Linked DNA regions of Hydrogenophaga sp. SL48. The main gene of each other region encodes a partner of the protein of the gene in region 2 in a complex. Links are inferred from orthologs where the notes say so. Each region holds a gene or a part of one and is shown on either strand. Other genes may lie near its edges.

Region 1 (4,421 bases), 180 kb from region 2 along the record:
GGGCGGACTCGGCGACCAGCTGACCCTCGCTATCAAACGCGTCCCCGGCCTTGGACAGGGCGAACTGTTTCGGCGCCACCCAGCATTGCAGGTTCATCAGCAGCGGTGCGAGGTGGCTCAGACTGCGCAGGCCCCCGAGCGCGCCGGGCGACGCCGAGAGCAGGCCCACGACCTTGCCCGCGAAGGGCTTGGTGCCGCTCGACCAGTTCGGGTCGCCCTTGATGGGGCTGGACACCCAGTCGATGGTGTTTTTCAACAGCGCGGTGTAGCTGCCGTTGTACTCGGGCGAGACCACCAGCCACGCCGGGTGGGCGAAGAAGATTTCCTTGAGCCTGACGACGTCGCGCGGCGTGCCTTGGGCTTCGAGGTCGGCGTTGTACATCGGCACGTCGAAGTCGGCCAGCTCGATGTGCGTGACCTGCGCGCCGGCCGCGCCGGCCAGGGCGGCGGCCTGGGTGGCCAGCTTGCGGTTGAAGGACTGGGCGCGCGTGCTGCCCGCGAAGACGAGGAGGGGGGTGGAGGTGCTCATGCGATCGATTGTGGCAGCGTACCTGCGCAGGATTCCTGCGCCTGCCATGTTGGCCTTTGACGGCGCCGCCCGCTTGGGCTGGACTGTCTATGGGTCAAGCGCTGTGTGACGTTGTGCCGAGGGGCGACGAGCAAGCAGAAGCCGGTTCACCGGCGTGTGGCTTCTTGGGCCGCGTCCAGCGCCAGCAGCAGGCGGGTGCGCTCCTCGCGCGCCACGGTCTGCCAGGGTTGCCCGGTGAGCGCACCTTCGAGCGCCCAGAGCAGGTTGAGGCTGGCGGGCTGACCGGCACGTTTCACTTGCAGGTAGGCGGCCACCGCGCCCAGCCGTTCGAGCGCCGTGCGGTCCGGTATGCCCGCAGCGGCCAGCATGGCCAGCGACTTGGGGCCGAGTCCCGGCAGGGGGTGGCGCAAGGGCATGCTCATCGGCAAAGAAGCGGCAAAGGCGGGTTGATGGGAAAATAGCGGGCTTTCCGCCGGGCCGGGTCTGGTCCGCCGGGGTGTGTTTCACGTGAAACATCGCCGCCTGCATTGTCGGGCACAGACCCCCCGCTTGTGTCCCTGGAGCCGTTTCATGTTGTACCCCCAAGAGTTTGATGTCATCGTCGTCGGTGGTGGCCACGCCGGCACAGAGGCCGCGCTGGCGGCCGCGCGCATGGGCTGCACCACGCTGCTGCTCACGCACAACATCGAAACGCTGGGCCAGATGAGCTGCAACCCCAGCATCGGCGGCATCGGCAAGGGCCACCTGGTGAAAGAGGTGGACGCGCTGGGCGGGGCGATGGCGCTGGCCACGGACGAGGGCGGCATCCAGTTCCGAATCCTCAACAGCAGCAAAGGCCCTGCGGTGCGCGCGACCCGCGCCCAGGCCGACCGCATTCTGTACAAGGCCGCCATCCGCCGCATGCTGGAGAACCAGCCGAACCTGTGGCTGTTCCAGCAGGCGGTGGACGACCTGATGGTGGAGGGCGACCGGGTGGTGGGCGCCGTCACGCAGGTGGGCATCAAATTCCGCAGCCGCACAGTGGTGCTGACCGCGGGCACTTTTCTGGATGGCAAGATCCACGTCGGCCTGAACAACTATGCCGCTGGCCGCGCGGGCGATCCACCGGCCGTGTCGCTCTCGGCCAGGCTCAAGGAGTTGAAACTGCCGCAGGCGCGCCTGAAAACCGGCACGCCGCCGCGCCTGGACGGCCGCAGCATCGACTATTCGAAGTGCACCGAACAGCCCGGCGACGGCGTGCCCGGCGGCATGAACCCCGACCAGCCGGTGCCGGTGTTCAGCTTCATGGGGCAATCGGTGCCGCACCCGAAACAGGTGCCGTGCTGGATCACCCACACCAACCTGCGCACGCACGAGATCATCCGCTCCGGCTTCGACCGCAGCCCCATGTTCACCGGCAAGATCGAGGGCGTGGGTCCGCGCTACTGCCCGAGCGTGGAAGACAAGATCAACCGCTTCGCCGACAAGGACAGCCACCAGATCTTCCTGGAGCCCGAGGGCCTGACGACGCACGAGGTCTACCCCAACGGCATCAGCACCAGCCTGCCGTTCGACATTCAGTACGCGCTGGTGCGCAGCATGCCGGGGCTGGAAAACGCCCACATCCTGCGCCCGGGCTACGCCATCGAATACGACTACTTCGACCCGCGCTCGCTCAAGAACAGCTTCGAGACGAAACAGATCCAGGGCCTGTTCTTCGCCGGTCAGATCAACGGCACCACGGGCTACGAAGAAGCTGCCGCCCAGGGCCTGTTCGCCGGGCTCAACGCCGCGCTGCAGGTGAAAGGCGAGGCGCCTTGGCTGCCGCGCCGCGACGAGGCTTACCTGGGTGTGCTGGTGGACGACCTGGTGACTCAGGGCGTGACCGAGCCCTACCGCATGTTCACCAGCCGGGCCGAGTTCCGTCTGCAGCTGCGCGAAGACAACGCCGACATGCGCTTGACCGAAGTCGGTCGTCAGCTGGGCCTGGTGGACGACGCGCGTTGGAACGCCTTCAGCCGCAAACGCGACGCCGTGGCGCGGGAAACCGAACGCCTCAAGTCCACCTGGGTGAACCCGCGCAACCTGCCGGCGGCCGAGAGCGAGCGGGTGCTGGGCAAGACCATCGAACACGAACACAACCTGTTCGACCTGCTGCGCCGCCCGGGCGTGGGTTACGCCGACCTGCTGGGCATGGACGGGGGCAAGTACCACCCGGTGGCTCGGCCGGACGATGAAGACGCCCGTCCGGTGGTTTCACGTGAAACACTGGGCGAGCTGCACGACCCGGTGGTGGAACAGGTGGAGATCGCGGCCAAGTACTCGGGCTACATCGACCGCCAGAAGGACGAGGTGGAGCGCGCCTCGCACCACGAGCACCTGAAGCTGCCGGCCGAGCTGGACTACGCGCAGGTCACGGCCCTGTCGTTCGAGGCGCGGCAGAAGCTGGCGAAACACCGGCCGGAGACCCTGGGTCAGGCCGCACGCATCTCGGGCATCACCCCGGCCAGCATTTCGCTGTTGATGATTCACCTGAAAAAAGGTGGCTTCAAGGGGTTCGCGCGTTTGACGGAAGAGCAGGGCGCATGAGTTCATCGGCTTTGAAGCCGGCCCTGGAGGCTGGGCTGAATCAACTCGGCTTGGCCTTGTCGGCCGCACAGATCGACCAGTTGCTGGCCTACCAGGACCTGATCGCCAAGTGGAACAAGGTCTACAACCTGACCGCAGTGCGCGACCCGCAGGAAATGCTCACCCACCATCTGCTGGACAGCCTCGCCGCCATCCCGCCGCTGCTGCGCCAGACCGGCGGGCAGTCCGTGAAGTTGCTGGATGTCGGTTCGGGCGGCGGGCTGCCGGGTGTGGTGATCGCCATCACCTGCCCGCAGATTCAGGTGCATTGTGTGGACACGGTGCTCAAGAAGGCCACCTTCATCCAGCAGGTGGCGGCATCGCTCAAGCTGCCGAACCTGCGCGGCATCCATGCGCGGGTGGAATCCTTGAAAGCAGAAGAGGGCGGTGGTTACGACGTGGTCTGCTCCCGCGCGTTCGCCTCGCTGGTGGACTTCACCACCTGGTCGCGTCCGGCGCTGAAACCCGGGGCGGTGTGGATGGCGATGAAAGGCAAACACCCTGCGGATGAGCTGGCCGCCTTGCCCTCTGAGGTGTCGGTGTTTCACGTGGAACAGTTGGTGGTTCCGGGGTTGGATGCTGAGCGGTGCATCGTGTGGCTTCGGCCTGCTTCGTTGGCTTGAGTTCTGTTTCTCGCTGAGACCTCGCGCCAGGCCGATGGCGACATGCGCGTTCTCCGGCCCAGGTATTCGAATCTCCCCCTGTGCCGCTTGCGGCCCGGCAAAGCCGGTTCCGCGGCATGTCTTGCTGAGCGCGCCGCCGCACATCGCAACCGCCCTGTGAGCAGCGCCCGGGTGTTGTTCTGAAAGAAAGCCATTGCGCCACTGGAGGGGGCTGTGGCGTGTGGAGGGGCGGCGGGACGATTCGCGGTTGCCACAGAGTGGGCGTCCCAGGGCGGTGTTGACGCACGGGCAGATGCGCCCAGCCCCATTCGCCTGCGAGCGAGACCAGAGCCCAGCCACGCGACGCAGCCCCCTCGTAAGCAACATCTCAGAGCACGCAGAAGCACAAACCCCAGAAAGCCAAGCAGAAGAAAACAGCGCTCACGTAAACTCCCCGTTCCACCCGAGAGAGAAAGCCCACCATGTTCGGCATCGCTGACTACGGCGCGTTCGTCGCCGCCATCATCCTGTTCCTCGCCATTCCCGGCCCGGGCAACCTGGCGCTCATCACCTCCACCGGCAAAGGCGGCATCAAAGGGGGGCTCGCGGCCACCCTGGGCCTGATCGCTGGCGACCAGGTGCTCATGTGGGCCGCCGTGGCCGGTGTGGCCGCGCTGCTGACC
Region 2 (4,324 bases):
TTTCCCACCCACAAGACCCCCATGTCCCTGGTCTCGGGCCCGACGTCGCTGGCCGATGGCCAGAACGAGTTGATGCTTCGCTTCGAGTCGGCCGACGTGGGTGGCGTGAAGCTGGCCAAGACCTACTCATTGCAGCGCGGCAGCTACGTGATTGGTGTGAGCCACGAGGTGGTCAACACCGGCGCGGCGGCGGTCACGCCTCAGTTGTACCTGCAGCTGGTGCGCGACGGCAACAAGACCGACAGCGAAACCCCCTTCTATTCCACGTTCACCGGCCCAGCGATTTACACCGAAGCTCAGAAGTACCAGAAGGTGGAGTTCGCCGACATCGACAAGGACAAGACCAGCTTCGAGAAAACATCGAACGACGGTTACGTGGCCATGGTGCAGCATTACTTCGCTTCGGCCTGGTTGCTGGGTGACGGCACCGTGCGGGAGAACTTCGCCCGCAAGGTCGACAACAACCTGTACTCGGTCGGCGCGATTACGACGCTGCCTGCCGTGGCCCCCGGCCAGAGCCAGAAGCTCGATGCGCGCCTGTTCATTGGTCCGCAACAAGAGACGGTGCTCGAAACCGTGGCCCCGGGCCTGGAGTTGGTGAAGGACTACGGCTGGTTGACCATCCTGGCCAAGCCGCTGTATTGGCTGCTGGAGAAGATCCACGGCTTTGTCGCCAACTGGGGCTGGTCGATCGTGCTGCTCGTGGTGTTGCTCAAGGCCGCGTTCTACTGGCTCAACGCCAGCGCCTACCGCAGCATGGCCAAGATGAAGGCCATCAACCCGAAGGTCGCCGAAATGCGCGAGCGCCTCAAGGGCAACCCGCAGCTGATGCAGCAGGAAATGATGAAGATGTACCGGGAAGAAAAGGTCAACCCGCTGGGTGGCTGCTTCCCCATCATGATCCAGATCCCGGTGTTCATCGCGCTGTACTGGGTGCTGCTGTCGTCGGTGGAAATGCGCAACGCGCCCTGGATGGGCTGGATCACCGACCTGTCCACCAAAGACCCGTACTTCGTGCTGCCGTTCATCATGACGCTGACCACGATCATCCAGACCGCGCTGAACCCGCTGCCGCCGGATCCGCTGCAAGCCAAGATGATGTGGCTGATGCCGCTGATGTTCTCGGTCATGTTCTTCTTCTTCCCGGCCGGCCTGGTGCTGTACTGGATCACGAACAACGTGCTGACGATCGCCCAGCAGTCCTTCATCAACAAGCGCATGGGCGTGCCGCTGAAGATCACGAATCCGTTCGAATTGTTTAGGAAGTAACCCCCTGCGCCGCTTCGCGGCTCCCCCCTTCAAAGGGGGGCGACACCAGAGGCCCGGCAAAGCAGGTTCCTCGGTGTCTTTGGTAAGGGACACTTCACGTCATTGGGCCTGCATCTGCAGGCCCTTTGTTTTTCCGCTTTATCCTCTCAATCCATGCTCTCTGCCTCCCGTGACCCTATCGTCGCCATCGCCACCGCGCCCGGTCGCGGAGCGGTGGGCATCGTGCGGGTGTCGGGCAAGGGACTGGTGGGTTTCGTGCAGGCCCTGCTGGGCCGCGCGCTGAAGCCGCGTGAGGCGACCTACCTGCCGTTTCTCGACGCAGCCGGTCAGCCCATTGACCATGGCCTGGCGCTGTGGTTTCCGGGGCCGCATTCGTACACGGGCGAAGACGTGCTGGAGCTGCAGGGTCATGGCGGACCGGTGGTATTGCAGTTGCTGCTGGCGCGCTGTCTGCAAGTCGCACAGTCGGCCGATGCCAATGGCTTGCCACTGCTGAGCGGCCTGCGGCCCGCGCGCGCGGGCGAGTTCACCGAACGCGCCTTCCTGAACGACAAGCTCGACCTGGCCCAGGCCGAGGCGGTGGCCGACCTGATCGACGCCAGCACCGAGGCCGCCGCGCGCAGCGCCAGCCGCTCGCTGGCGGGCGTGTTTTCCGAGCGCATCCACGCGCTGCGGGATGCGCTCGTCAACCTGCGCATGCTGGTTGAAGCCACGCTGGACTTTCCCGAAGAAGAGATCGACTTCCTGAAAAAAGCCGACGCCGAGGGGCAGCTCGCCCGTTTGCGCTCGGCGCTGACCGATGTGCAGGCCCAGGCGCGCCAGGGCGCCTTGCTGCGCGACGGCCTCAAGGTGGTGATCGCCGGTCAGCCGAACGCGGGCAAAAGCTCGTTGCTCAACGCGCTTGCGGGCGCCGAGCTGGCCATCGTCACGCCGATTGCGGGCACCACGCGCGACGTGGTGCAGCAGACCATCCAGATCGAAGGCGTGCCTCTGCACGTGATCGACACCGCCGGGCTGCGCGAAGGTGCCGACGTGGACGAGGTCGAAAAAATCGGCATTCAGCGTGCCTGGGGGCAGATCGACGCGGCCGATGCGGTGCTCTTCCTGCACGACCTGACGCGGTGCGAGGGTGCCGACTACCAGGCGGCGGACGCCGCGATCTCAGCGGCCTTGCCGGCGGGCGTGACGGTGCTGCAGGTCTGGAACAAGCTCGACCAGTGTGGCGCACCTCAGCAGGCGGCACTCGCTGAGCGTCTGCGGGCCGGTGATCTGGCGATATCCGCCAAAAGCGGTGAGGGCATCGAAGGCCTGCGCCAGGGCTTGCTCACTCTGGCCGGTTGGCAGCACGCGGGCGATGGCCTGTTCATGGCGCGCGAGCGGCATCTGCAGGCCTTGCACCGCGTGGCTGAGCATCTGGCCGCCGCGCAGACCTGCCTGGAGGCCCGTGCCGAGCACCTGGACCTGCTGGCCGAAGAGCTGCGCCTGGCGCAACACAGCTTGAATCAGATCACCGGGGCGTTCAGTGCGGACGACCTGCTGGGTGAGATCTTTTCCCGCTTCTGCATCGGCAAGTGAACCGGGTCGCCGTCTGGTGTCTGCACGCAACCGCTCGGAGCGAAGCTGTAAGCATCGGTAAATTGTGCTTGTGTTCAGGCCGCTGCCGCCGTTATCGTGGGTCGATGAATGCCTCTCAGATGTCCACTGGGCGTTACGACATCCAGTCGCTGGCTCAAGCCATGCGGGTCTGCAGTGCGCTGGACGCTGTTCCTCTGAACCTGACGGAGGCTCAATGGACCACGCTCGGGGATTACCTTCAGCCTGTGAGCCTCCAGCAGGGGCAGGTCTTGATCGAACAGGGCGTGAAGGACCGGACGGTTTACTTCGTCGAAAGCGGCAGCCTCACCGTGCATTACGAAGACGACAAGGACCGGGTGCGCATCGCGGTGGTCGGTGCCGGGTCGATTCTGGGCGAAGGAGCTTTTTTCAGCCACCTGCCACGCAGCGCCACGGTGAATGCCGGCAGTCACGCCCGGTTGTGGTGCATGACGCCTTTGCGTTTTCGCGAACTGTCGACCCGTTACCCTTCGATCGCGCTGGACCTCACCGTTGCCATGGCGGCGGTCTTGGCGCGTCGCATGTACCACAAGCCCAAACGCGTGGCCGTGACCTGACGGCGGCCTGTGTCGTCCAGTTGTTACGATTCGCTGGGCAAATGCGGCATTTCCCTCATTCCAACCCGCTGACCTGAAGGCATACTCCGGCCATGTCCCTGTTGCGCTGGCTACAAGCCAAAAAATCCGATGCGGGCGGAAGCGGTGGCCGGAGCAAACCGCGCCGCTCTTTCAGCCAGACGACCTTGCCACTGATCTCGCCGAGGCGCGGTCGACGTGTCCTGCGCCGAGAGCAGCTGTTCTCGGTGGTTCGAGAGTCGTTGATCCGTGCCGGGGTGTTGTCCACCAGCTACGACTTCAAGGTGCTCGCGCTCGACACCAGCGGCGACGGCTTTTTGGTGCTGGTGGATCTGGCATTGCCTGCCGAGGCCATGCCCGACGAGTACCTTTTGGAGATTGAGCGTTGGATCCAGAGCAGCGCCCGCTCGCGCCATTCGATGCAGGTGCAGGCCGTGTATTGGCGGCGCAAGGCGGCCCACGACCAGCGCGGCATGGCCTTGAAGGCGGCGGTGTCGGCGCAGACCCAGCGCGAGGCGGCTCTCAGCGGCACGGCCATTCCTGCGCCCGACACGCCGTTGCCCAACGGACGTGTGCCGTCCTCCGTGGCGCCTGAAGAGGTGAGTGCCTTTCGCCAGGCCTTGCAGCAACCTGCGATGCCTGCACACCGCATGGAGCCGCCGCCCGATGCGCCCGAGCCGGAGTCACACAGTGGTTTTTCCGAGCTGAGCGAAACCCAGTACGGCAAACTCTGAGACCGGTTGCGCGGGGCAGCCGGGTGTCAGACCCGTGGAGGCGTCAGTGCCCTGCGAAATCGACCAGTGTGAACAGCGGCAACCCCGATGTTCGCAACTTGTCCGACCCGCCCAGCTCGGGCAGGTCGACGA

Evidence for each region. Proteins that work in one complex are often made in the same cells at the same time.
Region 1: the proteins of mnmE (region 2) and mnmG are in contact, whole or in part, in a solved structure (PDB 9HIP), measured with the Escherichia coli proteins. The link is inferred for Hydrogenophaga sp. SL48 from one-to-one orthologs.

What each region holds. Positions count from the first base shown.
Region 1 is NZ_CP063400.1:4,582,863-4,587,283, forward strand. The notes cover bases 690-3,598. They hold mnmG (tRNA uridine-5-carboxymethylaminomethyl(34) synthesis enzyme MnmG), read left to right. Parts: upstream 690-1,099; coding sequence 1,100-3,097; downstream 3,098-3,598. Other genes in these bases: IM738_RS21670 (TfoX/Sxy family protein), read right to left, coding at 690-939; rsmG (16S rRNA (guanine(527)-N(7))-methyltransferase RsmG), read left to right, coding at 3,094-3,598. Outside these bases: IM738_RS21665 (NADPH-dependent FMN reductase), read right to left, coding at 1-529; more of IM738_RS21670, read right to left, coding at 676-689; more of rsmG, read left to right, coding at 3,599-3,759; IM738_RS21685 (LysE family transporter), read left to right, coding at 4,221-4,421. UniProt on the Escherichia coli protein: NAD-binding protein involved in the addition of a carboxymethylaminomethyl (cmnm) group at the wobble position (U34) of certain tRNAs, forming tRNA-cmnm(5)s(2)U34.
Region 2 is NZ_CP063400.1:4,405,173-4,409,496, reverse strand. The notes cover bases 822-3,633. They hold mnmE (tRNA uridine-5-carboxymethylaminomethyl(34) synthesis GTPase MnmE), read left to right. Parts: upstream 822-1,422; coding sequence 1,423-2,844; downstream 2,845-3,633. Other genes in these bases: IM738_RS20810 (hypothetical protein), read left to right, coding at 3,533-3,633; IM738_RS20815 (Crp/Fnr family transcriptional regulator), read left to right, coding at 2,949-3,440; yidC (membrane protein insertase YidC), read left to right, coding at 822-1,269. Also shown: more of yidC, read left to right, coding at 1-821; more of IM738_RS20810, read left to right, coding at 3,634-4,192; IM738_RS20805 (adenine phosphoribosyltransferase), read right to left, coding at 4,236-4,324. UniProt on the Escherichia coli protein: Exhibits a very high intrinsic GTPase hydrolysis rate. Involved in the addition of a carboxymethylaminomethyl (cmnm) group at the wobble position (U34) of certain tRNAs, forming tRNA-cmnm(5)s(2)U34.